3 regions of the Paenibacillus sp. G2S3 genome follow, and region 3 is predicted to be linked to each of the others. Evidence: riboswitches for the same ligand, from Rfam matches in the RefSeq annotation. Region 3 holds a riboswitch; each other region holds the start of a gene.
The links. A riboswitch is a leader RNA that binds a small molecule or an ion and turns the genes downstream of it on or off. The one in region 3 is predicted to bind cyclic di-AMP.
Positions count from the first base shown of each region.

Region 1 (10,676 bases), 1.2 Mb from region 3:
CCGCTCCAAAGCCTTTATGTTTACTTTTGGCATTCACAATATTTAAGGCAATCTGTTTCTTGCCCTCCGGTTGTATGTTGTCCACGAGTGCACACCCTTCCTCTTACGAATAATTTAATTTTAGCTAATAATGCGGCGATTGCAAACATATACATCCCGTAGATGCTTGTCACGGGAGGAATCACAGTATGAAGTCACTGTCATTAAGGTACATCATCATCTTTGCGACCCTGGCCGCCCTCGTGCTACTAGGAGGAATATGGGTCTATTCGGGGGATAACTCTACATCTTCTGTTACTAGCTTTGTTTCAAAAGAGGCCAAGTCCTCAAGCGGCACAGCTCCTGCAGCTGCACCACAGCAGGCTTTGCCTGATAGCGCCCCCGTTCCAGCAGAAGAGGCATTAAGCCAACGCGTTGTCGAGTATCACATCGATGTTCAGCTTGTTCCTGATACAGAAACTTTAATCGCTTCTGAGACGGTAACCTGGACACACCCCGGTTCAAAACCAGTAAGTGATCTGTATTTTCATATGTATCCAAATGCTTTTGCTTCGCCAGATACTACCTTTATGAAGGAATCCGGAGGAACGCTTCGAGGTGACACCATGCCAGAGAATGGCTTCGGAAGTATGACTTTAACCGATCTGCGCACAACAGAAGGAACATCACTAATGCAAAGAGTGCAATTTGTACAACCCGATGATGGTAACGTCAACGACAAGACACTCCTAAAGGTACATCTCCCACAGCCAGTTAATGGCGGAGAGAGTGTCACACTTAAACTCAAGTACGAGGTCCAGCTTCCCAAAATATTTGCCCGTATGGGCGTATCAGGGAATTTCGTGATGGCTGGGCAATGGTTCCCTAAGCTTAGTGTATACGAGCCTAAGGGCACACGTGGGGTTAAGGAAGAAGGCTGGGATTTGCATCAGTATCACGGCACCTCTGAGTTTTACAGCAATTTTGGCATCTATAATGTAACGATTGCGGTTCCTTCCGACTATACGGTAGCTGCGACTGGATTTCCTGTAAAGAATGCCAAGCTGAAACAAGATCAAAAAATATATCAGTTCTACGCTGACGATGTCCATGACTTTGCTTGGGCCGCTTCCCCTGATTTTACAGTAGCAGAAGAAGCCTTCTCTACGCCAGAAGTACCTGGTGTACGGATTAAGGTGTATCTCGATCCATTGCACAAAGACTTAAAGGAACGATACCTTCAGGCCGCTAAGGCTGCCCTGACCTACTTCAGCAAATGGTATGGTCCTTATCCCTACTCGACTCTGTCTATTATCGTTCCACCTAAGGAGGGCAATGGGGCTGGAGGAATGGAGTATCCTACACTCGTTACAGCATTTGGAGCCACTGACTCATCTCCTGACACCTCACTTGAAAGAACCGTCGTTCATGAAATTGGCCATCAATACTTCTACGGTATGATAGCCAGCAATGAATTCGAGGAGGCTTGGCTAGATGAAAGCTTCACTTCTTACGCTGAAGACAGACTCATGGAGCAAGAATACGGTATAAAAACTAATCTCCCTCTGCAGTCCAGCTTGGTGACCAAATCAGAGCCACTTAACTTAGAGACATGGAAATATGATGGGGCAGAATCGTATAGCCGAAATGTATATATTCGCGGAAAGCTAGTACTTAAGGATATCGAACGCCAAGTAGGCACTAAAGCAATGAACAGCATCATGTCCACTTACGCACGTAAATTCCGTTTCCAGCATCCCACTACGTCTGATTTTCAAAAAGTCGTTGAGAAGGTAACCAAAAAATCATGGCAGCCTTATTTCGAAGATTATGTTTATGGTGGTGGTGCTCCTGATTTCTCAATAGATACGATTACGATTAAAAAGAACGGCAGCAGCGATGCTCAGAGCTACGAATCCATAGTAAAGATTACAAACAAAGGGAGCCATTACGTGGACGTTCCCATTAAATTCACATTCGCAGATGGCTCTGCGGCAGAGCGGGTCTGGAACGGTGAAGGAGCAGAGACTACATTCCAGTTGTTAAGCGATAATCTTCTCCTCTCTGCTGAGATTGATCCTGAGCATACCGTTCTTTTAGAAAACAAACATCTTAATAACTTCAGACTGGCGGAAATAGAGCCCAAAACACTTTCCCGCTGGACTTTAAGTGTAACTAAACTAGTTGAAACCGTGCTCGGAACTCTTGTCTGGTGAGGTGAATGATTGTGAGAACATCGATAACCCGCGGCTGGCAAAGCATGAAGGAGCAATTTTATATTCTGATTCTGCTCTTCATCTACCGACTGCTCTGGGGCTACTTTATGTACGGTTTCATCCGGTCTGCTATCGTTCCAATTCTACTACGCTATCCAGATAAAGCTGCTGGCGGCAGCGGAATGGGCAGACTACTCTATTATGTCGAAGGACAGTTCAGCTTGAACACAGATCCTGCGATACGTACTTGGTTATGGATGTTCCTAGGGCTTGTTGTGTTGCGGTTGCTACTCTCGCCCTTCATAAGGGCCGGATTACTGCATGAACTCCATCAGGAGCGAAAAGGAGAGCGTGGCCTATTCTTTTTTCCCGGCATGAAGCGTTATGGATTTCCAGTGTTTATCTTCAGTCTGATCGAATGGGTACTGGCTCTACTTCCGTTATATTGGCTTGCTCCAAAAATGTACGGGCTGTTCTTAACCTCCTTTCTGAACTACTCTTTGTTACTTCATCTAGTTCCATACGTATTGGCATGGCTTATATACATTTTTATCGTGCGCCTGTTCCTTCTATATATGCAGTTTGGTTATACCAGTGGTACGGGGATGTTCTCCTCCCTATTCATCTGCTTAAAGTCGCTGATTCCAGCAATAGGAATTTCAATCATACTTGGTGCAGCGGGTCTGATCCTTCTGCTAGTGTGCGGACTTACCGGTCTCTTCTGCCCTGGTCTGCCAGCGCTGATCATACGTCAAATCTCCCCATTGCCTTCTACACTCTTCAAAATGTGGGGAATTTCCGCTCAATATCATCTATGGTGCAGTAAAGCATTTCCACAATAATTTAAAGCCTTACAACACATAATATAAGAGTCCCGGTTCCTAAATCAGGAGCTGGGACTCTTTCGCGTTATAGACAAATTATGAGGATTTGCAAAATCATAAAGACTTTGTTACAATAAGTCCTGTTCCATTGGTAACAAGTTTGTAATCATTTGAAACGATTTCTACATAACTTCATGTATTTATCGTAATCTTGTCGATAAGTCACTGTCTGGTGCATAAAACGCCGAATTCCTTGCACCGGGAAGTGGGGGAACCATATTTTGGGTGAATTGATCTCGCTTTGCAGTGATCATAGGGAAACTTCTACCGAATCCTTAAGCTAACCTCACAGGCATTGGAAGGGGTACAATTTTTTTGAAGAACTTAAGAAAAGCATGCGTCGCTGCGGCGCTAGGACTTGTGATGGCATTCTCTATTGGTGGAGGAAGTGCCTTTGCAGACTCTAAAATGGACAGTGTTATTTCAAAGACTATTGGAGTTGCCTATAAAACCGGAGGTACTAGCACTGCCGGGTTTGACTGTTCTGGATTCACTACGTATGTATACAAGAAGGTGGGCCTTTCTTTGCCCCGTACTTCAAAAGCTCAATATAATGTCGGAACTCCTGTAGCTAAAAGTAAATTGCGTTCAGGTGACTTGGTTTTCTTTAACACATTGGGCAATGGCGTATCCCATGTCGGTATTTATGTTGGAAACGGAAAATTCGCACAATCATCCTCTTCATATGGAGTGACTATCACTTCACTTAGCCAGTCCTACTGGGCCAATCGCTACGTTGGCGCTAAAAGAGTAATGAGTACTACATCATATCAAGCTGTAGCCTACGATTAATACTTCCCCACAACTATAACCTCACAATTACAATTATATAGACCTGGATTTGATTATTACCTTAATCGAATCCAGGTTTTCTTTTGCCTTATTCTATTCTTTACACCACTAGAACGGACTTTAAACACTTTTATTTGATAAAAATTTCAATAAATATAAAAATTAGTTTAATATTATCGCTTACATATGCAATTTGTCTTTAAAAATACGAATTTTTCTGCATGATTATGTTAAAAACGATTGCCAAGCGACATTCTCTTTGTTACAATAACTGCAGTAAGATTTTAGTAACATTTTTGTAATCATTAAGTTATTATTTACAAAGGTTTTGTCATGTATTGATTACAAGCTATTCCTAATCAACAGTTTGAGCCGAGTTTCCTAACTATTAGGGAAACGGGGGAACCAACTTTGGGTGAATTGACCTCCATTTTTAGAGGGGTCATAGGGGACCTTCAACCGAACCCTTAAGCTAACCTCGTAGGCATCCGGAAGGGGTATACACTTTTGAAGAAGAAGCTAGCAGCAGCAGTACTTAGCTTTTCCATTATCTTCACCATCGGAGCAGGAAGCGCTTTCGCCGATTCCAAAATGGATAAAGTGATCGACAAGACCATCGGAAGTAAGTACGTATCCGGCGGCATCTCCACAAATGGATTTGATTGCTCCGGATTTACAATGTATGTGTTTGATAAAATCGGTATCAACCTACCACACCAATCAGGTTCCCAGTATCAAATGGGTACTGCTATCTCCCAGGATGATTTAAGATCTGGAGATCTTGTATTCTTCAATACAAGTGGTAAGGGTGTCTCCCATGTCGGTATTTACGTCGGTGAAGGCAAGTTTGCACATGCATCTTCCTCTCGCGGTGTAACGATTAGCTCCCTGAGTGATAGCTACTACGTGAAACGCTACATCGGTGCTAAACGAATTATGAGCACGGATGCTTATCATTCTGTTGCTTCTGAGACAGAAGATAATGATGATGTTCAATAAGTAAATCGTACATAGGCTCTTTTCCAAGATGTTAATTCTTGGGGAAGAGCTTGTTTTTTGTCTTATTTAATAATTACCCCTCTCAGAATTTGTAAAACAATAATTCTCATAAAGTTTCTGAGTTGACTATCCCTCTTTTTGTATATAATTAGCTACAAGCATAACCGCCTTCGGTGACCTTATATCGACAGTGAGCGTTTTAAGCGAAAAATCTAAGACATATAGTATGGTGTGAAACTACTTTTTTATATTTTGAGTTAACACCCCCGTGAAAGGAGGTCTTTGACCTTATGATAAATCCCTCTGTTACTTTTCATGTAGCGCCTATGGAGACCAGTCATGCGGAAGAGATTTGCAACTGGGATTACACTGCCCCCTATGATATTTATGGCTGGATGCCCTGGGAGCAAATGCAGGCTCTTGAAATTGAGTTCGGTGACCCTCAGCTACGGAATGAGCAATATGTCTCTATATTAAATGGGCAAGGCACTTTGTGCGGATTCGCGCAATTGTTTCCAATGGAAGGTGTTGTTCGTTTGGGAATTGGCATGCACCCCGATCTATGTGGCCAAGGTTTAGGAAAACTATTCGTAGATGCGATCGTGCAAGCCGCCTTGATTCGTTATCCTGAGCGTGAGATTGATCTAGAGGTATTGACCTGGAACCAGCGGGCGATCCGAACTTACCAAAAGTGTGGTTTTACGATTACAGATACGTATGAGCGCCTAACTCCCACAGGAAACAAACCTTTTTATTGCATGGTCTATGATAAATAATATTAAATTCCATATTTTTCAATGAGTTGATGGCATTATCGTTCATTTTTTTGTCACAAACCCTATGATAACGCTTCACCTTGAGCTATAATGTAGGGAGCAGCTTACATAGAAGGGACGAACTGGGATGCAGAAATGGATCATGAGCGGTTTGTTTTTTGCCGCCTGTGCCTTTGCGGTAGTACTTATGTTTACACTTCCAGGTAAAGAAGAGGTAGCTGAACAGAATAAGCCCACGATGCCGGAAGTTCAATTGGATGCGGCAAAAGCGGAAGCAACCGTGAAAGCCAGCTGTATCACCTGTCACGGCGATCAGCTTCAAGGTGGAGTTGGACCTAGCCTTCAAAATGAAGGTAGTCAGCATGATGCTGAAGGAATCTACAGCATCGTCACTAAAGGACGCGGTCAAATGCCTTCCTTTAAGGAGAAGTTGGCCCCCGAGGAGATTGCCAACGTCGCCCTCTGGCTCTCAGAGAAAAAATAATCTACCTAAGCAACTAAAAACGCCCGTGCCAGAAGATAGTTTACTATCTGTGCACGGGCGTTTATTTATGAGTTTGGGTGACACTAACGATTTTTCTCAAAGGCTTCATTAAATTCATGTGCCTCTCGAATATCTAGAGCTGTAATACCGTCTTCCTCATTTGATTTCAGTCGTAAAGTCACTGTCTTATAATCAATCGTAATATGTGGATGGTGATCAAAGGCTTCTGAAATGGTCGCTACTTCATCAACGAAAGCAATACCCTTCATATATTGGCTGAACATATATTTTCGCACCATGGTATTCTCTTCCAGCTTCCAACCTTCCAGCTTGCTGATCTGTTCACGCAGTTCTTCTTCCGTAAATAACAATTCGTTTCCTCCCTTACTAGAAATTGCAGTAAAATCCGCAGGTCCCTTTACTCGTCTTATTCGTTAAACAAAACATCCCTTAGCTTCTGAGGTCCAAGGGATGTGCCAGGATAAAGGCAATATTTTCGATTAAATGTATTCAAGAATCCCAGCGATTATAACTCGGCTATACCAATTTTAACACGGGCTACTAACTACGGGCAAATTACTCCTACCGCAACCTCTTCTTAAATCAAAATAACAGAGGCTAAATCCTCTTCTCCGACTAAAATATTAATGCGGTGCGTGTCTTTATCGTATATGATAACGCCGCTCCCCACCTCAATCATAGGTTCATTACCCAGCGCGAAGAAAAGATCCTCAGCCAGTGCCTCCCATACCTCCAGCTTGGATTCCTGCGGCAATTCTTGCCACTCTTCCGGATCCATTTCAAAAAATAAGTACCCATCGGAAATTCGTCCGACAGCCTCGGTCAAATCCGTTAAGATTTCACCGTAATCTCTACCATGCTTCACACCCACATGTATCACTCCGTTTTCTCCACAGATGAATAATTACTTACCTTATCCATTATAGCCGAAAAAATGACTTCACAAAAAACGGAATGATGTCGATAAATAAGAATATACGTTATTCGGTTTCGTACAGAGTGCCTTGCCGCTGTTTCAAGGATGATATACGCGGCTTTGTCGGAACACATCTTATAATCTCATGGACGAGGTGCATAATGGAAATTTCAACAATACTCGGTTTAATTTTTGGTCTAGTTGCAGTAATTTGGGGTATGATCCTCAAGCACGCTCCTCTTCACGCTTTAGCCACACCCGCCGCCTACGTTATTATCTTAGTAGGTACGGCAGCTTCCATCTTTATGGCCTTTCCGTTCTCGGAGGTCAAGAAGATTCCAAGTCTGTTTAAAATGATTTTTGTCAAAAAGAAATTAATCAGTAAACCCGAATTAATTACTATGTTCATGGAATGGGCGTCTATTACACGGCGTGAAGGTCTGCTGGCTCTCGAGTCTAAAGTCGATGAAATAGAAGATAACTTCCTCAGAAATGGCATGCGGATGATTATTGATGGAAATGATCAGGAATTTGTCCGTGATGTTCTCATGGAGGATATCCACGCCACAGAGGATAGACATAAAGCAGGCGCACTCATTTTCTCACAAGCAGGTATGTATGCTCCTACACTTGGCGTACTCGGGGCCGTTATCGGGCTTATCGCCGCGCTAGCTGATATGAGTGATATGAACAAATTGGCTGCAGCAATCGGGGCGGCCTTCATCGCAACACTACTCGGTATCTTTACAGGTTACGTATTATGGCATCCTATTGCCAATAAGCTGAAACGACTTTCCAAACGAGAAATTGAAGTTCGAATGATGATGGTCGAAGGTCTATTGTCCATACAATCCGGTGTATCCACTATTGCCATCAATCAGAAGCTTGCTGTCTTCCTAACACCTTCGGAACGAGCTAAGTTAAATGATGAGAAGGAGAGTGGATCGGGTGAGCAAAAAGACTAGACACGAAGAGCATGAAGAACACGCCGATGAATCGTGGCTACTACCTTATTCTGATCTCATGACCCTTCTGGTGGCCTTGTTCATCGTAATGTATTCTATGAGTGCAACGGATGCCAAAAAATTCGAAGAGATGAGTCAAGCCTTCAGTTCCGCCCTTAATGGGGGCACAGGTATTCTTGAAGAGCGGGCGGCAATGCCATCTAAGAGTCAAGAGGATCTAGGAAAAAATGATCAAATGGATAAATCAGTAACCAAGAAAAATGAAGAAGCAGAAATGGCTAAACTGCGGCAAAAGGAACAAGAGGATTTAGAGAAGCTCAAGAAGCAGTTTGATCAATATATTGGCAAAAACGGTCTTACTGATCTGCTCAGTACTAAGCTCAATCAGTCTCAGCTTATGATTACGATAAGCGATAACGCGTTGTTCGCTTCCGGACAGGCTGTAGTTAAAGATGAATCTCGGCAATTAGCAAAGTCCATCTCAACCATGCTGCAGCAATTCCCGGATTATGATGTAGTCGTGCAAGGACATACAGATAATATTCCTATCTCTAATAGCGACTATTCTTCCAACTGGGACCTCAGCGCCGATCGTGCCCTTCAGTTCATGAAGATCTTGCTAACAAATACAAATCTAAATCCAAGGAAATTTAGTGCAATTGGATACGGGGAATACCACCCCATTTCTGAAAATACTACAGCTGTTGGACGAAGTAAGAACCGCCGAGTTGAAGTGTCCATTATTCGTAAATATCAAGAAACCAAAGAGTTCTCAGGTATAGCTCCTACCGATGAATAATGGTTGTCCTATTACAAAGCATAAAGAGCTGTTCCAAGGTCTAAGACCGATGGAACAGCTCTTTTTTTGATAAATAGTATTCAAATCTAGGCTCTTCTAAGCTATAGAAGTTCGTAATTCAGTGTAGCTCCAAGTTCTTGCTTCTCTTCAGCAGACAACTCACGCCATTCTCCTGTTTGTAATGCCCCTAGACGAATATTCATAATCCGAATGCGTTGCAGCTTTCTAACCTCGTAGCCAAAAGCGCTACACATCCGGCGGATCTGCCGATTCTTACCCTCAGTCAAAATAATACGGAATACACGCTCTGTAATACGAGTGACCTCACAAGGTAGCGTCTTCTCACCCAATATCTTTACGCCGCTGGACATGCCGGTAATAAAGGATGGCGTAATCGGTCTGTCTACAGTAACTACATACTCTTTTTCATGCCGACCTTCGGCCCGTAAAATCTTGTTGACGATGTCCCCATCATTGGTAAGCAGAATCAATCCTTCTGAATCCTTATCGAGCCGACCAATCGGGAATATTCGCTCATGATGACCTACAAAATCGACAATATTGCCCTTAATATGCTGCTCTGTAGTTGAAGTGATACCCACTGGCTTGTTTAACGCAATGTAAACCGTCTGGCTTGATGTTTCAAGCGCTACACCGTCTATTCGCACATCATCACCCGGAACGGCCTGACTGCCAAGCACAGCAGGTTCTCCGTTGATCGTAACTCTACCACCTTCCACCAGCTTGTCTGCTTCACGGCGTGAACAGTAACCTGTCTCACTGATGAATTTATTAATTCTCACGTTGTCCTTCACTCCGTTCATCCTTAATATTAATCCAAGGGGTAACCGCACCCGCTGCAGGCAGCTTGATCATAACTGTTGTCCCTTGACCCACTTCACTTTGTATTTCCAAATGACCCTTATGAGCCTGAATAATACGTTGGCTAATCATTAGCCCTAGGCCTGTGCCCGACTCCTTATTGGTAAAGAAGGGTTCACCCAGCTTAGGCAACATATCCTTAGGAATTCCTTCGCCTTGATCTGAAATCAAAATAAAGACAGAATCCAAGGTATTTCTTAACTCCATTGAAATCACACCACCATCAGGCATAGCTTCAATTGCATTTTTGACAATGTTAATAAACACCTGCTTTAGCTGATTTACTTCACAATGTACGGTAGATGGATGTTCAGAGAACATGGCACTAAACTGAATCCCAAACAAATGAGCTTGGCTGTCTAATAGAGAAACCACATCCCCAAGGATGTCCCGCACATCTTTTTCCTGGAAATGAACAGCTTGAGGCTTGGCCAAAATCAAAAATTCACTTACGATCAGATTAATCCGTTCGAGCTCGGACAACATCAGTTCAATATGAAGTGGAACCAAAATCTGCTTCTCTTGTTGAAGCTGCAGAAATCCTTTTAGCGTCGTAAGAGGATTACGGATCTCATGGGCTACTCCCGCGGCTAATTGGCCTACAGTAGTCAGCTTCTCAGAGCGTCTAAGCAGTTCCTCCATTCGGTTACGCTCTGTCATATCACGTGAAACGTGAATAAAGGAATGAGGATACCCCTCTTCATCACGAATCACTGAGGTACTAACACTAACCTCAACTATTGTTCCATCACGTTTAAGTCTTACGGTTTCAATCGGTGGTAGAACCGCACCACTCTTTAACGCATTAAGCCGCTCTTCCTCCTGCTTAAGTGCTGGCGCAGGCACAAGGTAAGGCATATTGCCCAGCACCTCTTTAGCACTCCATCCATACAGTTCTTCGAAGGCTCTATTCGTACTAGTAATTCGCCCATCCATATCGATCGTATGAATCGCATCAGAGGT
Region 1 is NZ_CP126095.1:107,683-118,358, reverse strand. It holds gene QNH28_RS00560 (YwhD family protein) at 1-85, opposite strand, end outside; gene QNH28_RS00555 (M1 family metallopeptidase) at 189-2,195, shown strand; gene QNH28_RS00550 (hypothetical protein) at 2,207-3,037, shown strand; cyclic di-AMP (ydaO/yuaA leader) riboswitch at 3,252-3,389, shown strand; gene QNH28_RS00545 (C40 family peptidase) at 3,443-3,871, shown strand; cyclic di-AMP (ydaO/yuaA leader) riboswitch at 4,232-4,373, shown strand; gene QNH28_RS00540 (C40 family peptidase) at 4,379-4,870, shown strand; gene QNH28_RS00535 (GNAT family N-acetyltransferase) at 5,161-5,646, shown strand; gene QNH28_RS00530 (c-type cytochrome) at 5,774-6,130, shown strand; gene QNH28_RS00525 (4a-hydroxytetrahydrobiopterin dehydratase) at 6,214-6,501, opposite strand; gene QNH28_RS00520 (hypothetical protein) at 6,729-7,022, opposite strand; gene motA (flagellar motor stator protein MotA) at 7,229-8,032, shown strand; gene motB (flagellar motor protein MotB) at 8,016-8,831, shown strand; gene rluF (23S rRNA pseudouridine(2604) synthase RluF) at 8,933-9,634, opposite strand; gene QNH28_RS00500 (sensor histidine kinase) at 9,624-10,676, opposite strand, start outside.
Region 1: linked by a shared signal. The riboswitch ahead of QNH28_RS00540 (C40 family peptidase) and the one ahead of QNH28_RS24695 (TrkH family potassium uptake protein) in region 3 are both predicted to bind cyclic di-AMP.

Region 2 (10,676 bases), 1.7 Mb from region 3:
TTGTAGAACGTAAATATAGAGAGCAGGAATGAAAGGTGGGCGATTACTCAGATGGTACAGATGGCGATAGAAATGCGGAATGTACGTAAACAGCGGCGTAGCAAGACAATTGGACCGCTAAACCTGAATCTGCCTCAAGGCTATATTACAGCTTTGGTAGGTCAGAATGGATCTGGCAAAAGCACGCTGCTGAATCTACTGCTACAGCTGTCGAACCCAGAGGAAGGCGATATTTATTGGTTTGAAAATAAGTATGATAGCGAGCTGCCTTTAGAGCTTCGACAGTCTATCGCTTATGTCCCTGAGAATTCGATTACGGAAGAGAATCACTGGAATGCGGAACAAGCATCCCGATTTCGACAGCACTGGTATCCGAACTGGGACGAGTCATATTTTCAGGATCTAATGGATCGCTTTGAGGTTCCATATCGTACGAGGCTTTCTAAGCTGTCTAAGGGTGAGCGTCGGAAATTCGAAATTGCCGCAGCACTTGCGTCACGCCCACGTCTGTTGTTACTGGATGAGCCCTCTTCTGGCCTTGATCCCTTTGCCTGGAAGATTATGATGGAGACGCTTCGTGAGTACATGGAAGAGACCAATGCAACGATGATTATCTCTACACACATTGTGGAAGAGGTGCGGCGGTTGGCAGATTATATCGTGCTTATGCATAGGGGTGAACTGCTGGGTATGGCGGAGAAAGACAGTCTATTCGGTGCTTGGACTGAGGTGTGGGTACAGGTTGCAGATGAAGAGGAGCTTGCTGAGTTATCAGCGGAATTACCGGGAGGTCTAAACTTTACTATGGATACGCCGGGTGTAGCTTCTTTTATCATAGAACAATTTTCTAAGAACGAGAAACGCATTCAGGACTTGGGCGTAAAGGTTATCAAGAGTCGAAGTTTAGAATTAGACGAAATATTGGGTTTATGGACACAGGGACACCGTCCTATCCTGATTGATCACAAGAGAGGGGACTAGAGAAATGGAAGCCTTAAAGCTGGAAAGTGTAATGAAGCAATATGGAGAAAAAACCGCTGTAAACGGAATTAACCTAACGGTAGGCAAGGGGGAAATTTACGGATTACTGGGGGCAAATGGTGCAGGGAAGACAACCACTATGCGCATGGTGCTTGGTCTAATTTACCCTGATGGTGGAAATATTTTGTATAATGGAAAGCCGTATAACAGCGAACTTCAGCAAATCATGGGCTATCTACCCGAAGAAAGAGGATTATATCCAAAGGTAAAGGTAAGCGATCAAATCGTCTACTTGGCACGCCTGCGTGGGATGTCAGCTAGTGATGCAGATAAGAGCCTTCGCTATTGGCTTGATCGGTTTGAGGTTCCGGACTATTACAATAAGAAGATTGAAGAGCTCTCCAAAGGGAATCAGCAGAAAATGGGCTTTATCGCTGCAGTCGTTCATAAGCCACAAATTCTCATCCTAGATGAAGCCTTCAGCGGTTTGGACCCTGTTAACGTAGAACTACTGAAAGATACGGTAAAAGAATTGCGTGATCAAGGAACGAGTATCCTATTCTCTACTCACCGGATGGAGCATGTTGAAGAGCTTTGCCGTAATATTACGATATTGGATCGTTCCAATACTGTCGTACAGGGCGACATTCGTACGATCAAGAATGGGTATCCTCGTGAACAAGTATTGTTGCGTACGGCTAATGAAGTGACCGGCCTAGAGTCTATTACAGGCGTAACTGCAGTACAGCGGCAAGAGCGGGGTTATCTGTTGTCGATCAGTGAGATCGGCGCAGCACAGCGTATCCTACAGCAGGCGTTGGCGCAGGGTGAAGTGGAGCATTTTGAAATTAAGGAACCAACATTAAATCAAATCTTTATCAGAGCGGTGGGTGAATCTCATGAATAAGATGGGGACAATTATTGGTTTTACCTTTAAAAATAAAGTAAGAACGAAATCATTCATGATTACTACTTTAATTCTAGTGTTATTGCTCAGTATTGGCATGAATCTTCCATACATCATCGATCAGTTTAAGGGTGATTCTGCAACAAACGCAGAGACTCAAATTGCTGTGATCGCAGAAGAAGGAAATCAGGCTGCAGAGTTGTTGAAGGCATATACTTCACCTGAAGGAATGCCGCAGGCAAAAGTTGTGCAATACACTTCTGCCGATGATGCAGAGCTAAAGAAAGCATTAGATGAAGGGACTGTAGAGGGGTATGTTACTTTTGCAGAACCAACTGGCGAAGGACTTCCACCCGTTACTTACCATAGTAAAGATGGCGAACTGAGCGGAGATGCACAAATCTATCTCCAAAATGCCCTTCAGCAGGCCAATACACAGTTCATCGTTGGCGACAAGCTGACGCAGGAACAGATTGCTGCTATGTCAACACCTGTGCAGATAGCTACTCAGCAGCTCAACGCGGATGGAACTGCGGGAGATAAAGATGCGTCTCAGGAATCGACTCCGGCAATCAATTACGTCATTGTATACGCCATGCTTATGCTGTTCTTCATGTCTATCATGATGACCGGTAATATGATCGCAGCTGAGATTACTTCGGAGAAGAGCTCGCGGATCATGGAGATTCTGATTACAAGTGCGTCGCCTTTAGCGCAAATGTTCGGTAAAGTTATCGGTGTTTTCTTAGTAGGATTATTACAAATCGGCATTATTATCGTAGCGGTAGTCGTCAATCTTAAGCTTCCGCATAATGCAACGATTTTGAAAGATTTAGACCTAGATTTAGGTCAGCTTAATATTAACTTATTACTTTATGGGATTGTACTTTATGTGCTAGGTTATTTCCTCTATGCCTTGATGTATGCAGCTGTAGGTTCGATTGTCAGCCGTACGGAGGATCTGGGCCAAGCGGTTATGCCAATCATGATGTTAGGCTTCGTAGCATTCTATGTTCCACTGTTCAGTATCTCCAATGCGGATACTCTACTGGTTAAGGTAGCAAGTTATGTGCCTTTCACCTCTCCATTGACCATGCTGCTTCGAATTGGTGTTGGTGAAGTTGCGATCTGGCAGGTTATTGTGTCATTGGCCATCCTGCTTGTTACCACGTTTATCTTTGGTTGGTTGGCTGCCAAGATCTATCGCACGGGCGTATTGATGTACGGTAAACGTCCAAGTATTAAAGAGATCAGAAAAGCGATGAAGGCTTACAAGATCTAAGTGGCTTCGTATTACTTTTAAGGAGTGGTAATCATGACTAAAAGTGAACAATACAATATGATGCTTTTAATGAGTTCGGTATCTCTGGCTACGGTTAGTAGAATGCTCTCGACCAATGGGTCCACTTTAATGGATTTCACTCAGGGTGTATTGACTGGTATTGCCATGGTGGGGATGATTGCGGGATTGTGGATGTACGGTAAGGCGCGTAAGAGTAAAGCGTAATAGTAGGAAATAAGGAAGCTGCGGCATGTGCCGTGGCTTCTTTCTTTTTTGTGTACGTATCGTAAAAGTTATGTAGAGGGACGGTATCTCCTTTTCTGATATTCATTATGACGGAGTAGATCTTAGCTATGTGGAGCTTGATTCTGATGATGGCTTATTGGAATCAAGCTTCCTCCGGACTCAGAAGGCGTTATTTGCGAATAAACTGCCTTTGGAAGATAGTTGCGGACTTCAGTGCCCCTATTCGATATGAATGGGGCTGCGCTCAAATATCTTTTCCCTTTGAGGGATTATACAACGGACAAATTACCACTAGGCAGCAAATCCTCTTGAGCAGTCATTTGCTCCCGCACATGCCTAAGCTGCGCTTTCAGTACAGGAACACTCTTTTGCAGAATGATGCTTATTTGAGGTAAAGATAGCTTTAGACCGTACCACATCACTTTTACGAGCTGCTCCTCCCAAGGCAATGCCTTGGCAGACAGGAGAGACCGGCGTGCGTAATAATCGGCGCATTGTCGGATACAAGAGCGGTAAGCTTCGATAGAGAATAGCTGGCTTTCGAAGCTTTTTTGACGAAATATTTTATGAAGCTCTTTAAAAGTACGGATAGTAACCTTCTCGGCTTCTGCTGATTGTTGTAACAACATGGAACTGAGCGTATAGATTTCATTCGTACACTTTTGAACACACTCTGCAAATATAGTACTGCGTCTTGATTCGGCAGGTAAGGGGTCAGGCATGATAAACACGATCCTTTCAGAATGAGTAATGGGATGAACCTATAATATAGAAAAGTAAGAAATGGATTTGTTGATAAGCTCGTTGGTATCAGGTTCTGGATAGCTATGTTTTTGAAGCGCAACACTGGACATTGCTTTAGACGGTTTATAGTATAGCCGCCCTCCTCTGGAATCTCTTCCACCGGCGACCGCTCTGTACAGACGACCTTGCTCAATATGACCTGCAAATGATTTACCCTGCAGCTTGGCTTTTAAATCCTGTAAAGCACCTTGAACTAGCTCAAACTGAGTCTGATCCCACTCTGAACCATGGATACGCACTTTATCTATGGCTTCCTCAAGTCGGCAATGGTATATCATTCTGAGAAAAGAGCTCCATTTAATGAGGTCGAAGGTTTTGGTATTGGCAGAGATAAGACACGCTCCCCAGCTGCTACCTCCTTTGCAGGTAAGTTTCAGAATGCCATAACGACTGTCTGGTTCGGCCTCCATTCCATAGTGAATAGGCTCAGGTGAATCAAAGACGAATACTTCAATGCGAGATAGTCTTCGCTGGTCCATGACAGGTTTCTCCTCCTTAGTTTTGCAAAAGCTTAAGCTCAACATGGTGAGCGACGTTAGCCTTCTCTATATAAGCGAGCATTTCAGCTTCGTTCTCACAGACTGCGGCATGCTCCAGCCATAGTCGGAATTTCTGTTTGCGTATAACGGATAAATGTAAGGGAAAAGTGTTGCGGGATCTCATTACGTACCAACCGACAGCAACATCTTTCCAAGGTTCTTTAAAGGCAGTGAGCCAAGGGAAACGTTGGTGTGCTGCCCAATCCTGCAGCTGCTGTTTTTCTCGGATATTTTTATATATTTCGTATATAATTTTTCGGTCCATACAGCGTTCACAAGTAGAAGGGTTGCTGAAATGGCGCAGTGCTTCAATCTGGTTCTGACCAAATGCATAGCCGACAATAGTTCTGTGATGATCTTCTTCGAACCATAACGCTCCAAAGCAAACATAATTTAGACTTATCGGCTCAAGTAGCCCTTGCTGAGTTCCCCAATAATAGTGTTTCATTCCTTTCACCCCGTCCAGCATGCTATTACCCGAGTAGGTTCAGGTAACGCAAAAACCGCAGCAAGAGGAGGACCTCTGCTGCGGTTTTGGATTACAGGTGTATACACACCTGTGCCAAAGCGTGGCGGATCAAGGGTCTCTCTCTTTACGCTTACGAGGTTAGCTGTCGGATTCGGACGGTGAGAGTCGCCCTACCTATGCGAGACTTGAATAGTCTCCTTCGGATTCACCCCAAGTAGGCCATGTGGCCTGATGGTTCCCCCGCTCCCTGCAAATGCAGGAACTCAGCGTTGATTTCATTTCGTGAATTAGATTCAACCCGAATCATACTCTTTTCAAGGTGTTTCTGTAAAAACAGAAAGTGTTCTTTTGAGCGCAATTTAAACCATATCCTGCCGACTGCGACGAAAAAGGAAGCTATATAGGTATTTATTACGAGTTATCGAGCCTCTTCCTCGCTTAATCTCGGTTTCTTGTTTCCTTACCTATAAAGGCGATTTTTGGTGATTTCTCCATTTGTGGTGAATAAAATCACATGGTAAGACCATTTTTCGCTAATTGAGCCAAAATGGAGCAAACAAGAGATATAGAGAGATTGGATATCAAGTAAGCGCTATCCAATGCTAAAATAGTTTTTAATTTGCATTATTTTGGCATCAATCAGGTTTTACAATACTTCCTGCATAAGGGTATGATTACTCCTGTTTCAACAACAATCGAATATTTGATCCGCTTAATTTCCGATAAGGAAAGCGGGGGAACCAACAATCGGCAGACGATGTGAGAGTCGGAAGCCGGTTATGGGGTGAATCCTGTAGAGGGTGCGAGTGAGCTTGCATCTATACAGGTAGGGCGACTCTCACCGCCCGAATCCGACAGCTAACCTCGTAAGCGTATGTAGAGAGGATGAGTGCAATGTGACCGCTAGCGAGCCACAGAGGAGATCCTTTGTGGCTTTTTGCTGTGCTTTTTATTAGCAAAGCATATATGGAGACCCTCACGAAGAGGTCGTTAAATTCATCATTAGCGGTAGCTTTTCTTAAATGATCAGGGTGAACACTTTCTGATCTTACAAGTAAAGCATTTGAGGAGAATAAGAGATGACGGATCAGAATGAATATGTGCTTGTATGTGCGCCAACGAAGGCTGGAGAACATTTCATTAAACTACTGAAATTCAGAGGTATTAAGATGGCGGGATTGACCAACAATGTGGCTGAGAAAACCTTACTCGAGGAGATGGGTGTTGAGCAGGTCATTCTAGTAGATACCCGCCATCAGAACACTTGGTTTCGCCCACCGTTCCCGGTAGGCAGGGTATATCTGTTCGAGAGCAGTTTTACGTTATGCTGCCGCTACATTCAGATGTGCCGCACCTGGACGACGCAGCCGATTTTTGTAATCACAAGCTCAATAAATCCTAGATTGGTCTATAAAAGACTTGGCGCGAGTTATGTAATCTATTCCCACAGTGGTGATGCTGATTTTCTGATCGATAAATCACCTCATCAAGGATAAAAGAAGGAGTGCGGGAGATATGATGGATCTGTATATGGTGGCTTCATTAGCTGTAATTTACGGGTTATTTTATGGATTTATGCGCTGGTGCGCAGGTGTAGTTGAGGATACAGGGAGGGATAAGCTGTGATTCTAGTAATCGCTGTTACCCTACTGCTGTTTGTATATCTGGTTTACGCATTGATTCATCCGGAGAAATTTTAAGGAGGGGCATTCATGGGCATTTTACAAATTGTTGCTGTAATCGTAATTCTCATCTTGCTGGTTAAGCCGATGGGCACATATTTATATCATGTATTTTCTAATGAACCGAACCGTACGGATCGATGGTTTGGAGGCATGGAAAAAGGAATTTATAAGCTGCTCGGCCTGAAAAAACGGGACGGTATGACCTGGAAGAAGTACGCCCTCAGCTTTGTTTTAACGAATATCGTACTCGTTACTTTCAGTTATATTGTTCTTAGATTACAGCGAGGACTACCGTTAAATCCGAATGGAATTGCGGATATGGAACAGACGCTTTCATTTAATACAGTAATCAGCTTTATGACCAATACGAACCTGCAGCATTACAGCGGGGAGACGGGACTTTCGTATTTTTCACAAATGGCTGTCATCACGATGATGATGTTCACGTCTGCAGCGAGCGGATTTTCTGTTGCGGTGGCCTTTGTCAGAGGGATCACAGGACGGAAATCAGTAGGGAACTTCTTCGAGGATTTCGTTAAAGCACATATTCGTGTGTTCATTCCGCTAGCTTTGCTAGTTTCGTTGGTACTGGTAGGACTACATGTGCCGCAAACGCTCAAGCCATCACTTGAAGTCACTACACTAGAGGGCCAAACACAACAAATTGCTATCGGTCCAGTCGCTTCTTTGGAGTCGATCAAACATCTGGGCACCAATGGTGGCGGCTTCTTCGGAGCCAATTCATCCCATCCTTTTGAGAACCCTAATCCACTTACGAACGTGCTGGAGATTCTCTCTATGTGGATGCTGCCAGCTTCGCTCCCTTATATGTACGGATTGTTTGCCAAGAACAAACGTCAGGGCTGGGTTATTTTTACCGCAATGATGACCTTGTTCGTACTACTTCTGGGATTGAACTATTATGCTGAATCGAAGGGTAATCCGGCGATCAATGCACTAGGAATCGAATCTTCACAAGGTAGCATGGAAGGTAAAGAGGTGCGCTTCGGCATACCGCAGTCTTCCTTGTTTACTTCAGTAACAACCGCAGCTACGACAGGTAGTGTTAACAATATGCATGATACGCTGACACCGCTGGGAGGCATTACGCCTCTTGCACTGATGATGCTCAACAATGTCTTCGGAGGTAAAGGTGTCGGACTGATCAATATGCTGATGTATGCGATTCTGGGGGTCTTCCTATGCGGTCTGATGGTCGGTAGGACACCGGAATTCCTCGGACGGAAGATAGAGGCTAAGGAGATGAAGCTGATTGCCATTGCGATCCTTGTTCATCCATTCATTATCCTTGTGCCAACCGCAGCTGCATTTCTGACCGATTTGGGCCAAGGGGCGATTACGAACACTGGATTCCATGGACTCAGCCAAGTGTTATATGAATATGTCTCATCTGCCGCGAACAATGGTTCAGGATTTGAAGGACTTGCAGACAACACAACCTTCTGGAATGTTACAACCGGGATTGTCATGCTGCTAGGTCGTTATGTCTCTATTATCGCAATGCTGGCGGTGGCAGGTTCTCTGCTTAAGAAGAAGCCGGTTCCTGAGACGATTGGCACATTCCGCACAGACAATGGTCTGTTTACCGGTATTCTGATTGGTACCGTAGTAATTATCGGTGCGCTGACGTTCCTGCCGGTCATTGTACTCGGCCCCATTGCAGAATATCTAACCTTACGGTAGGAAGAGGGAGAATAAGATGAGTACTGTAAAAAGAAAAAAGCTGCTGACGGGACCCATACTCCTTAGCGCTGTAAAGGATAGTTTTATAAAGCTTAACCCAGTAACGCTAATCAAAAATCCAGTCATGTTCGTGGTAGAGGTCGGCACGATCATTGTCCTCCTCATGGTGCTGGCTCCTGGATATTTTAATGCAGAGCAATCGATAGGCTTCAATATCACAGTGTTGTTCATTCTGCTGTTTACAGTGCTGTTTGCGAACTTCGCTGAAGCACTGGCGGAAGGCCGGGGTAAAGCCCAAGCCGATTCGCTCAAAAAAACAAAACAAGATATCACAGCTAACAAACTAGTTGGAGGAGCGGTGAAGACAGTCTCTTCCTCAGAGCTGCGTAAAGGAGATATCGTCATCGTCAGTCAGGGAGAACTCATCCCTGGTGACGGTGAAGTGATTGAAGGGCTGGCTTCCGTAGATGAATCAGCGATTACAGGTGAATCTGCACCTGTAATCAAGGAAGCTGGTGGGGACTTTGGTTCCGTTACAGGCGGCACGCGGGTCGTCAGTGATGAGATCAAAGTCAGAATTACTAGTGATCCTGGTGAGTCGTTTCTAGATCGGATGATTTCCCTCGTTGAAGGGGCGAAACGTCAGAAGACACCTAATGAAATCGCGCTAAATACGCTTTTGATCAGTCTGACGCTGATTTTCTTGATTGTAGTAGTGACCTTGCGGCCGATTGCGACTTATCTTGGTGTTGATCTAGACATTCCGGTGATGATCGCTTTGTTGGTCTGTCTAATCCCGACAACAATCGGGGGACTGCTCTCCGCAATCGGAATAGCGGGTATGGACCGAGTGACCCAGTTTAATGTACTCGCGATGTCGGGTAAGGCCGTTGAGGCTGCTGGTGATATTAATACGATGATCCTAGATAAGACCGGTACGATTACCTTTGGGAACCGGATGGCGAGTGAATTTGTACCTGTCGGAAATGAATCGGAAGCGGAGCTTACGGCATGGGCGGCCATTAGTTCCTTAAAGGATGAGACGCCTGAGGGACGATCTGTAATTGAGCTGGCCAAGAAGCTGGAACGCAGCTATGACAGCAAGCTTGCTGAAGGTGGGGAATTCGTAGAGTTTAAAGCGGAAACTCGGATGAGTGGTATTGATCTCCAAGATGGACGCTGCGTACGTAAAGGTGCGGTAGACTCCGTGAAGAAATGGGTACAGTCGAAAGGTGGGGTCATTCCCGCGAACCTGGACAGTAATTCTGATGCTATCGCTCGGATGGGGGGAACCCCATTAGCGGTTGCGGTAGACAACCGGATCTATGGACTTATTTACTTGAAAGATACAGTTAAGCCAGGTATGAAAGAGCGGTTTGATGAGCTGCGGAAAATGGGGATCAAGACCATCATGTGTACGGGTGACAATCCGCTGACCGCAGCTACAATTGCCCGCGAAGCGGGTGTAGATGATTTCATCGCTGAAAGTACACCTGAGGATAAAATAGCAGTCATTCGCCGCGAACAGAACGAGGGCAAGCTGGTTGCGATGACAGGGGATGGTACGAATGATGCTCCTGCCCTTGCACAAGCTGATGTGGGCTTAGCCATGAACAGCGGTACTACAGCTGCTAAGGAAGCAGCAAATATGGTCGATTTGGACTCTGACCCTTCGAAGATTATTGAGGTCGTTGCGATTGGTAAACAGCTGCTGATGACGCGGGGTGCGTTGACAACATTCAGTATTGCTAATGACATCGCGAAGTATTTCGCCATTATTCCAGCGATGTTCATGCTCGCCATTCCGGAAATGGAAGCCCTAAATGTCATGGGGCTAGGCTCGCCAAGCTCGGCTATAATATCCGCCTTAATATTTAATGCGATTATTATTCCGCTGCTCATCCCACTGGCTATGAAGGGTGTCTCGTATAAAGCTATGAGCTCTACGAAGCTGCTCGGACGTAATATTTTTATCTATGGGCTAGGCGGAGTGGTTGTTCCTTTTGCGGGCATTAAGCTCATTGATATGATCGTAAGTGTATGGATTTAATGACGTATT
Region 2 is NZ_CP126095.1:578,993-589,668, forward strand. It holds gene QNH28_RS02620 (GntR family transcriptional regulator) at 1-32, shown strand, start outside; gene QNH28_RS02625 (ATP-binding cassette domain-containing protein) at 61-981, shown strand; gene QNH28_RS02630 (ABC transporter ATP-binding protein) at 986-1,888, shown strand; gene QNH28_RS02635 (ABC transporter permease) at 1,881-3,170, shown strand; gene QNH28_RS02640 (hypothetical protein) at 3,204-3,395, shown strand; gene QNH28_RS02645 (hypothetical protein) at 3,686-4,045, opposite strand; gene QNH28_RS02650 (hypothetical protein) at 4,178-4,699, opposite strand; gene QNH28_RS02655 (hypothetical protein) at 4,716-5,207, opposite strand; cyclic di-AMP (ydaO/yuaA leader) riboswitch at 5,342-5,507, opposite strand; cyclic di-AMP (ydaO/yuaA leader) riboswitch at 5,928-6,117, shown strand; gene QNH28_RS02660 (hypothetical protein) at 6,308-6,724, shown strand; gene kdpF (K(+)-transporting ATPase subunit F) at 6,851-6,928, shown strand; gene kdpA (potassium-transporting ATPase subunit KdpA) at 6,941-8,617, shown strand; gene kdpB (potassium-transporting ATPase subunit KdpB) at 8,634-10,667, shown strand.
Region 2: linked by a shared signal. The riboswitch ahead of QNH28_RS02655 (hypothetical protein) and the one ahead of QNH28_RS24695 (TrkH family potassium uptake protein) in region 3 are both predicted to bind cyclic di-AMP.

Region 3 (10,676 bases):
GATTTCGGGCTACCCGGTTCATTTAAAGCCAAATATAGAGATAAGTCATCGCAGAATTCTAAAAGACGGGCATCATAATACAGCTCATCCTCACCAATTGGCTTGGATACTTCCAGCTCTCGGTGAATGCGGGATCTACGTTCCTCTTCATGCTCTTGATATAAAGTCAGTTCTGGATAATCCAGTCCCGAAATCTTAATGAGTCGTTCAAAATGCAAGCTGCACAGGAGCGCTCCATAGGGTGTCCGCGCCTCGATCTCATCAAGTCCTCGCTTATAGAAGGTCAGCTTCGGCACTACAGGAAAATCAATAAAGCTGTATGGCGCGTGTTCCGCATCGTTCCAAAAGGGTGTCTCATCCAGATCAATCCAGCCCCGGTCATGTTCAGCTACCGCCCAGAGCACCTCATCCCGGCGTCCTTCCTCTGGCACATGCTCTTCCTTGAACCAAATGGCAAGCTCTCCAGCTAACTTCCCGTGATCATGCTGTTTAACCATTACAATTGCTCCATCATGCTCCCGACAAATCACGATTATTCCTCCCTGTTGTTCCACACCTAACGTACGTTAACAATGGATATTATAGCATATGCCATTCATTCTCTGAGCTAGACGAATTTCCTATTCCCTACCAATTATAAACAAAAAAGCTATCCTCAGCGAATATAAATCCACCATTGAGGATAGCTCAATATTAAAGATCTGGCGGTACTACTTATTACACACCTAACCAGCGTTTGAACATATGTTTTGTCGTTTGCTTGTTAATTTCTGCAATGGAGGTGGTAAGAGGAATGCCTTTCGGACAAGCACGCACACAGTTCTGTGAGTTACCACAACCGTCAATACCGCCATCGTCCATCAAAGCGTCCAATCTTTCATCCGCATTCATTTCACCCGTAGGATGAGCATTGAATAGGCGTACTTGAGAGATGGCTGCGGGTCCGATGAAATCCGTCTTCTCGTTGACATTCGGACAAGCCTCCAAGCACACGCCGCAAGTCATACATTTAGATAATTCATAAGCCCACTGCCGTTTTTTCTCCGGCATCCGTGGTCCCGGTCCAAGATCGTACGTACCATCAATTGGAATCCAAGCCTTCACACGTTTAAGTGCGTTGAACATCCGAGTACGGTCAATCACTAAGTCACGCACCACCGGAAATGTCTTCATTGGCTCAATGCGTACAGGTTGCTCCAGATTGTCTATAAGCGCTGCGCAGGCTTGGCGAGGTTTGCCGTTAATCACCATCGAGCAAGCTCCGCATACTTCTTCTAGACAGTTGGAATCCCAGCATACCGGAACGGTGCTGTCACCTTTGGCATTCACAGGGTTACGCTGAATTTCCATCAAAGCACTGATTACATTCATACCTGGACGATAAGGAAGCTCAAATTCCTCAATATAAGATGAACTTTGTGGATCGTCCTGGCGGGTGATGATAAATTTCACGTTTTTGGGAGCTGTAGCTGTTTCCGCCATAATGGTTCCCTCCTCAAATTGCCTAATTTTATTTCGTAAAGCTTGCCTCGCAAGCTGGTTCGCTCCTGAGAAAGATTAATCCTTCGAATAATCACGTACCCGTGGTGGGATCAGTGAAACATCGACTTCGTCATAGGAGATTTGCGGGCCATCTGCAGTCCAGGCTGCTTTCGTGGTCTTCAAGAATTCCTCATCATTACGATTTGGGAATTCCGGCTTGTAATGTGCGCCGCGGCTCTCATTGCGCATAAGGGCTCCTAGTGTCATCGCTTCGGACAGCTCCAGCATGTTCCATAGCTGACGGGTGAAGGCCACACCTTGGTTATTCCAGCGGGACGTATCATTCATATTAATATTGCGATAACGCTCTTTAAGCTCTTTGATTTTACCAATGGTCGCTTCCAGCTTCGGATTGTGCCGCACAACCGTCATATTAGCGGTCATCCATTCGCCTAGTTCTTTGTGAATCACATAAGCATTCTCTGTACCTGACATCGATAGCAAGGACTCATATTTGTCCGTCTGCTTTTTGTGGAAGCTATCGTATACGGAAGAAGAGATATCCTGTGATGATTTCTTCAGACCTTTAATGTATTCAACAGCCTTCGGTCCAGCGACCATCCCACCGTAAATAGCAGATACCAGAGAGTTAGCGCCTAGACGATTCGCTCCATGATATTGATATTCACATTCGCCTGCCGCAAACAGACCAGGGATGTTCGTCATTTGGTTGTAATCAACCCACATACCGCCCATGGAATAATGCACAGCCGGGAAGATTTTCATCGGTATTTTACGAGGATCATCCCCCATGAATTTTTCGTAAATTTCAATAATTCCGCCGAGCTTCACGTCCAGCTCTTTCGGATCCTTGTGAGAGAGGTCCAAATACACCATGTTCTCACCATTAATGCCCAGCCCTTGATCTACACACACATTAAAAATCTCACGTGTAGCAATATCGCGCGGCACCAAGTTACCGTAAGCCGGATATTTCTCTTCAAGGAAATACCATGGCTTTCCGTCTTTATAAGTCCAGATACGACCGCCTTCACCACGTGCTGATTCTGACATCAAGCGGAGCTTGTCATCACCTGGAATAGCCGTTGGGTGAATCTGTATAAATTCTCCGTTGGCATAATGTACGCCCTGTTGGTACACCGCACTTGCGGCTGTGCCCGTATTAATGACGGAGTTCGTCGTTTTACCAAAAATAATACCAGGCCCGCCACTAGCCAAAATAACAGCATCTGCAGGAAAAGTCTCAATCTCCATCGTCTTGAGATTCTGGGCACTAATGCCGCGGCATACGCCTTCATCGTCGATGATGGCCGAGAGGAACTCCCAGTTCTCACGTTTCGTTACAAGACCTTCAGACTCCCAGCGGCGCACCTGCTCATCCAGTGCATACAGAAGCTGTTGGCCTGTCGTTGCGCCGGCAAATGCCGTACGATGGCGCTTCGTACCGCCGAAACGACGGAAGTCGAGTAATCCCTCAGGTGTGCGGTTGAACATTACGCCCATCCGGTCCATAAGGTGGATGATGCCCGGTGCCGCTTCACACATCGCCTTGACTGGTGGCTGATTTGCCAGGAAGTCACCACCATAAACGGTATCGTCGAAATGCTCCCAAGGGGAGTCGCCCTCCCCTTTCGTATTTACAGCGCCATTGATGCCGCCTTGCGCACAAACGGAGTGTGATCTTTTTACAGGAACTAATGAGAATAAATGAACATGCGCGCCGGACTCCGCTGCCTTGATGGTAGCCATCAGGCCGGCCAGACCGCCGCCCACGATAATGATATTTGCTGTTGCCATGATAGTTCACTCCTTTTATCAAAAATATCAGAAAGGATTCTGGAATCTAGTCCTGAGAGGGTAATTCCTTAGATGAAAGTCTTTATGGACTGAGCTACGGAAGCTGCGCTTTGAAATTCAGCATCACGGAAAGTGACTAGCGAAATGAGGAACATGAATGTTACAAGAACAAATATACCGAGACAAAGGTAAGAGGATACCCGCTGTGAACGAGGTCCTACCGTGATTCCCCAGCTGATCAAGAAAGACCATAGGCCGTTCGAGAAGTGAAAGCATGCAGCAACGATACCGATAATATACAGTGTCAACATCAGTGGTTGAGTCACAATATCGTGCATCAGACCGCCCAGTTCTTCGTGCTCTACACTACCAACTGCCACCTGTACCCGGGTTTGGAACAAATGCCAGACTATAAAGATAAAGGTAATAATTCCTGTAATGCGTTGTAGCGTATAACGCCAGTTTCTTTCAATGTTGAAACGGTTCAAGTTCGGCTTGGATTGATAGGCAATATACAGTCCGTATACGCCATGGTACAGCAGAGGAAGCCATATACCGAACAATTCCAGGAAGAAGACAAGCGGTAGGCTATTCAGCCATATCACACTGTCAGTGAAACCGGAAGCGCCACCCTCTACAGCCGCAAAATTCGTCATCATGTGCTCAATGAAGAAGGCTCCAAGCGGGATAACGCCTAGCAAGGAATGAATCTTTCTGGAATAAAATCCTTTCATACAAAGTACCCCTTTCCGATTAAAACAGCGTTTTCATTTTAATGTGTATTCACCGCCGGAACTACAATTGACACAGGATAACATAGACTATGTAACGACAAAACGCCTATATTTACTGTTATCCTTTAGTTTCCCGGACTTTGTTTTCTTTTTCACAAATTGTGAATATCTTGTGTCACTTTTCATGTTACTCCTTTTTCCCTTATAAGGGAATTGCAATCTAATTATTAATCGTTATACAATAAACGCATAAGAATAGATTTTATATGATAATAATTCTCATTTAGAGAAGCAACATTTTCCGACAAAACTTTTATTCCCTTATGGAGCAAGAAGTATTGTCTTCAAGGCTATGAATTTCGTCACCACTGTTTATAGATTGCACTACGAGAGGAACATAAATATGTTTGACGATTTAGATGTTTTTGCAGCGGTTGTAGAGCATTCCAGTTTAAATCGGGCCTCACGCCAGCTCAATCTGTCCCAGCCTGCCCTATCCCGTAAAATCTCCAAGCTGGAAGAACGTCTGGGTGTCGCGTTATTTAATCGTTATGGCAAGCGGCTGGAGTTAACCGAGGTTGGGCGTCTTACTTATTCCTACGCGCTTGAACAACGGCAGCAGCGCTCTAAATTTCTGGAGGCTTTGTCTAAATACAAAGAAGGCGAGCCAAAGCTGGTCACCTTAGGGGCGTCACTCACCTCACTGCAGACCACTCTGCCTCCACTGGTTAATGCATATATGGAGAAATACCCTTCAGCAGAGCTGAAGCTAATCACAGGCCGAACGCATGAGATTGTCTCCTCTGTCAGTGAAGGAAAATCAGATATAGGTCTAATCGCTTCCTCCATCCAAGAGCCTGGGCTGCGCTGTATTTCTCTGTTTGAGGATCAACTTCGACTGGTTGTTTCTGAGCATCATCCTCTGAATCAATCATCAAAGCTAACCATGGATGATCTGTCCCGGCTGCCCATGATCCTCTTCTCCAAAGGCACGTGGTATCGCCGTCTAACAGACGATCTGTTCCAGCGCTGTGGGATTGATCCAGACGTACGTATGGAGATTGACTCCTTCGAAGCCATCGTGCGGCTACTGCCGACGGTCAATGTGGCTGCTTTGCTGCCTAAGTCTTATCTGCGTCCGCAGCTGTTAAACGGCGGCGGGCTGGTATCTCTGCATATTAAGGAGCTGGAGCAGACGCAGCGAACTACCTGTCTGATTTACCGTGACGATGGAAGCCTGAGCACAGCGGCTCGCAGCCTGGTACAGGTTACAGAAGAGATGTTTCTGACGGAACGAGAGAAGTAATCTCTGTTTCTCTTGTGCAACCTAGATTTAAAAAGCCCTCCGTCCCATGTAAGGACGGAGGGCTTAACTATTTATTCTTGGTTTACAACTTCCTCCTCAAATCGATCAATACTTTCATTAGAACCAATGAGTACCATAACGTCGCCCTCACTCAAATGATCATGCGCCGTTGGAGCAACTATAATTCCACTTTCCCGGTTCAGGGCAACAATACTGCAGCCATATTTCGCTCTTGTATTTAAATCCGACAAGCTTTTCCCGTTCATGCAGGAAGGCACGGTTAGCTCAACGATTTTATAATCCTTGGACAGTTCAATATAATCCAGCAAATTGGGCGTCACGAGCTGATGCGCCACCCGAATCCCCATATCCCGCTCCGGAAAAATAACCCGGTCTACGCCCAGCCTGGACAACGCACGACCATGAAGGATCGAGATCGCCTTGGCTACTACTTGCTTGACTCCAATCTCTTTTAACAATATCGCCGCCAGAATACTTCGTTCCATATTGTCACCAATCGCTACAATCCCACAGTCAAAGTTCCGTACGCCGAGCGAGCGCATAATCCCTTCATCTGTAGCATCAGCCACTACCGCATGCGTCAGATGATCGCTCATATCCTCCACGCGCTCCTCTTGGTGATCGATGCCGAGCACCTCGTAGCCCATTTCCATCAGCTCAAGCGCGAGACTTGAACCGAAGCGGCCTAAGCCGATTACTACAAATTGCTGTGCTTTCATTTCGGATTAACTCCTATCCAATAATTATTTTACCTTCTGGGTGCTTATACAATGGTTTACCCTGTTTTGGTCCAAGCGCATACACTAATGTTAATGGACCTAGCCGACCCGCAAACATCGTCAGACAAATCAGAATCTTGCCGATAACAGACAGTTCAGGTGTCAGCCCCATACTTAGTCCAACCGTAGCAAAGGCTGAGGTCGTCTCGAATAGTATTGCTAAGAAATTACTATCCTCTGTTGTGGACAGTAACATCGACACAGAGAGGACCAATAGTAAAGCCAGTAAAGTTAACGTCAACGCTTTATAGATACGCTCCTGAGCCAATCGATAACGGAACAGCACAACATCTTCACGCCCGCGTAGCATCGCGATTACTGCACCAATCATAAGGGTAAAGGTTGTAGTCTTGATCCCGCCACCTGTTGAACCCGGTGATGCACCAATAAACATAAGGATAACCATAAAGAACTGCGAGGCTTGCCGCAGCCCGGCAATATCCACCGTGTTGGCACCAGCGGTTCGGGGCGATACAGACTGAAAGAATGCCGATAATATTTTGCCGCCGAAATTCAGATTACCCAGTGTGCGCTGATTCGTAAATTCAAATATAAAAATGACCAAAGCGCCGATAAGAATAAGCCCTGCAGTGGTAGAGAGTACAACTTTGCTATGCAAAGATAATTTACGTTTGACACGAAACTCCACCAGATCCGACATGACAATAAAACCGATTCCGCCGGAGACAATCAGAAACATCACTACGATATTCACAAGCGGGTCATATACATAATCGGTTAAACTCCGGAAATCCCCGAAAATATCAAATCCAGCATTATTAAACATGGATACCGCATGAAATATCCCAAAATAAATGGCCTTGCCGAGCGGCATATCAAATGCCCAGCGTATGGACAGTAGCACCGCTGCACAGCCTTCGATGACCAAAGAATAAATAAGTACCCTCCGGATCAGTCGAACAATCCCCTCCATTGAGCCTTGGTTCATCGCTTCCTGTAGGATCAGTCTGTCCCGCAAGGAAATTTTACGTTTCATCATCATGGCAAATAAGGTCGCCATCGTCATAAACCCTAAGCCGCCGACCTGGATTAGCACCATAATCACGGTTTTCCCAAAAATGGTGAATGTCGTCCCGGTGTCCAGCACCACAAGTCCTGTCACGCAGGTTGCCGAAGTCGAAGTAAACAACGCATCAATAAAACTCAATGCATTCTGGCTAGTACTCGAAATGGGAAGCATAAGCAGCAAGGCGCCTATCAGAATAATCGATGCAAAACCGAGCACCATAATTTGAGGCGGAGAGAGCTTCAGAAACTTTGATTCAGAAACCCTGCGAAACTGTGAAGCCACTATGCTCACCCTCTTATCTAATTTAAAGAATTCCAACAAAAAAAGCACTGGAAAACCAATGCTACCCTTGGTCCCTGCAGTAAATTAGCCTACGAGGTTAGCTGACGGATTCGGACTGTGCAGGCTGCCCTATTCGTTCCTAGAACGAAATTCACCCCTGATGAATAAAGACACCGTTTACGGCGTATACTCATCTTTTCATTACTTCTTGTGGTTCCCCCGTTTTCACCTGAAATTCGGCTATATACAATTGCATACAAATTATATATGTTATTTCGATAAATCACAAAGACACTATTAATGGTGATTCAAATGAAAAATGCGGTTTGGAGAGGATGTACCAATAGGAGTGCCTTTTCTCATCACTTTTCCGTGTTTTCCCTGCAATTGCATCGATTTTCATGAAAAATGAAGAAATGATCACCTTAAATTCATGGTATATATTCAGTTACCTATTCTATAATATCTCTATTACCCATAAAAAGAATATACGATGATTTTTGTAACTATCATGGCACTAATACTATAATGGAACATAACATTGTCAGTTTACAAGGAGGCGTTACATGAATCCCGTTGGCCAGCCCTTACAGCAACGTGCCCTCTCCAAGAGGCTCATCATCTCGGGCATTATCGGTCTTATTCTATTTATTATGTTTCAGATTGCTCCCTCGGTGCTAAATAGCCCTGCCGGGGAAGATTCTACTGTCATCAGCAAGGCGGAAGCCCGCGACAAAGCGATATCATTCGCAGAACAAAAGCTAAACTACACCCATGCACCAAATGATCAGTGGAATGTACTGTACGAAACGGACTCTTCCTTTTATGGTTATATGTCCCGCGAGAAGCTTTTGGAGGACTATACAAAGAAGAAATTGGATCAACGATATCCTTTTGACATTTTCCGTGTAACACTTAGTCCTTCAGCGGAACAAGAGCCACTGATCTCCGTTGACCTCAATATGTATACTGGCGCAGTTGTCGCTTTCACACAAGGTGCAGAAGGATCAGGTGCCGGGTTACCAAGCACTGTATCCACCAGTGCAAAAGAAGAGGACAAGGGTACTGCCTTGTCTCTAGCACAAAAAGAAAATCTTGCCCGCCCTTGGCTTCAGGAATGGGATGTGAATCCCGCCAAGCTGCAAATTGAGTCGAATACGGGAAACTACGGGCTCGTGTATACAGATCGTTCCGTGCAGATCGGTGAATCCTTGCTACACTATTATTTCGATTTCGCTGGCGAACAGGTATCCAGCTTTAAAGCAGGATTCACTGCTCCAGCCTGGCATACCTCCTACGTGAAGGACCAGACCTCTCTCGCGGAAAAGCTTACTCTATTCGGCTACGGTCTGCCTACCTTAGCTTTAGGACTTCTGGCACTTATCTACAGCATACTTAGAAGAGAACATACCTCCTTTAAGCGTGGAATATTCCTAAGCTCGGCTTATTTTGTAATCATGATGATCAGCACCTATAATATGCTTCCTGAATCCTCAGGTGAAGGACTCGAGGCTCAGATAACTTCCGTCATTATGTTCATCATTTATGCCTTATATAGCCTTCTAATGTCCTCCCTGCTCTATTTTTCTTTAGTTGGAGGGGACGGCCTTTGGAAAAAAGAAGAAGGGATGAATCCGTGGCCCCGTGCCAAAGAGCCTGGCTATGGAAAATATGTACTGGATAGCATCCGGGCTGGATACGTCTGGGCATTCGTGCTGCTAGGGGTGCAGACCCTTATGTTCATCGTATTATCATTTACCTTGCAGAACTGGTCCACTACTGACGCTACTCAATCTCCTTACAACATGAGATATGCTTGGCTGCTGCCCATCGTTGCATGGCTCGCTGGTTTATCCGAGGAAGCTATTTATCGTTTTTTCGGAATTCCTATGTTGAAAAAAGTATTCCGTAGCACGTTCATTGCTTGCCTGATCACCACGCTGGTCTGGGCGTTTGGCCATACGCTGTATCCGATCTACCCCATCAGTTCCCGTCCTATTGAGCTGACCGTGATCGGGCTGCTCTTTAGCTATATTTTCCTTCGTTACGGCTTTATTGCCGTCATGTTCAGTCACGTTGTGTTTGACAGCATTTTGATGGGCGCCACACTGATCTTTATGAAGGAAAGCGTGAATGTTGGGGCTGGTATCTTCGCGATTATCATGCCGTTCATAGTCGCCTACATCGTCTATCGGTTTAATCCTCCGCAAAAATCAGAACCTAAGCCGGTTGAACCTACATCTGTAATTTAAAGAAGTAACGGGTGGATGGAAATCCGATAATGAAAAAAAGGTGTCACAGCAGAAGCCTGCTATGACACCTTTTTATATTTACGTAAATATCATTCCAGCATGTCAAATGCCTATGTCGCTGGCTCTTCATCCTTGAGCGCCTCAAGGATTTGACTAGCCAGCTTTTCGCCAATAGAAAGTGATTTGAAATCCTCTATGGAGGCTTCTTTAATTTTCTTTAGCGATCCGAAATGCTTAAGCAGCGCCTTGCGACGCTTCTCCCCTATACCTGGTATGGAATCCAGCTTAGAGGTCACCATGGACTTCCCACGCTGTTCACGGTGGAAGGTAATAGCGAACCTATGCACCTCATCCTGAATCCGTTGCAACAGATAAAATTCCTGACTATCCCGCGCCAAAGCGACTGGTTCTGGCGGATCTCCAACCAAAAGCTGAGCCGTCTTATGCTTATCATCCTTAACGAGGCCGCAGACCGGAATGAATAACCCCAGCTCGTTCTCCAGAATATCAATAGCTGAGGATATCTGCCCTTTACCACCATCGACTACGATTAGATCTGGTATCGGCAGGTTCTCTTTCAGCACTCGTTCATAACGCCGCCTGATGACCTCGCGCATCGTTCCATAATCATCCGCACCCACTACCGTACGAACCTTATATTTACGATACTCTTTTCGTGCGGGCTTGCCATCAATGAAGACAACCATCGCAGAGACCGGATTGGTCCCTTGAATATTCGAGTTATCGAATGCCTCGATCCGGCTTAAGCGTTCGAGCCCCAAGCTCTCACCTAAGCTAATCGCAGCACCAGAGGTACGTACTTCATCTCGTTCAATAAGCCGGAACTTCTCGTCGATTGCGACTGTTGCATTTTGGCAGGCCATACCGACCATCTGCTTCTTAAGGCCACGCTGTGGCACTAGCACTTTGGTACCGAGCCACTCCTGTAGAATAGAGGCGCCACCAGCGGCA
Region 3 is NZ_CP126095.1:5,611,095-5,621,770, forward strand. It holds gene QNH28_RS24665 (DUF3891 family protein) at 1-530, opposite strand, end outside; gene sdhB (succinate dehydrogenase iron-sulfur subunit) at 718-1,482, opposite strand; gene sdhA (succinate dehydrogenase flavoprotein subunit) at 1,558-3,300, opposite strand; gene QNH28_RS24680 (succinate dehydrogenase cytochrome b558 subunit) at 3,369-4,034, opposite strand; gene QNH28_RS24685 (LysR family transcriptional regulator) at 4,438-5,340, shown strand; gene QNH28_RS24690 (potassium channel family protein) at 5,412-6,080, opposite strand; gene QNH28_RS24695 (TrkH family potassium uptake protein) at 6,094-7,389, opposite strand; cyclic di-AMP (ydaO/yuaA leader) riboswitch at 7,523-7,704, opposite strand; gene QNH28_RS24700 (CPBP family intramembrane glutamic endopeptidase) at 8,019-9,704, shown strand; gene uvrC (excinuclease ABC subunit UvrC) at 9,815-10,676, opposite strand, start outside.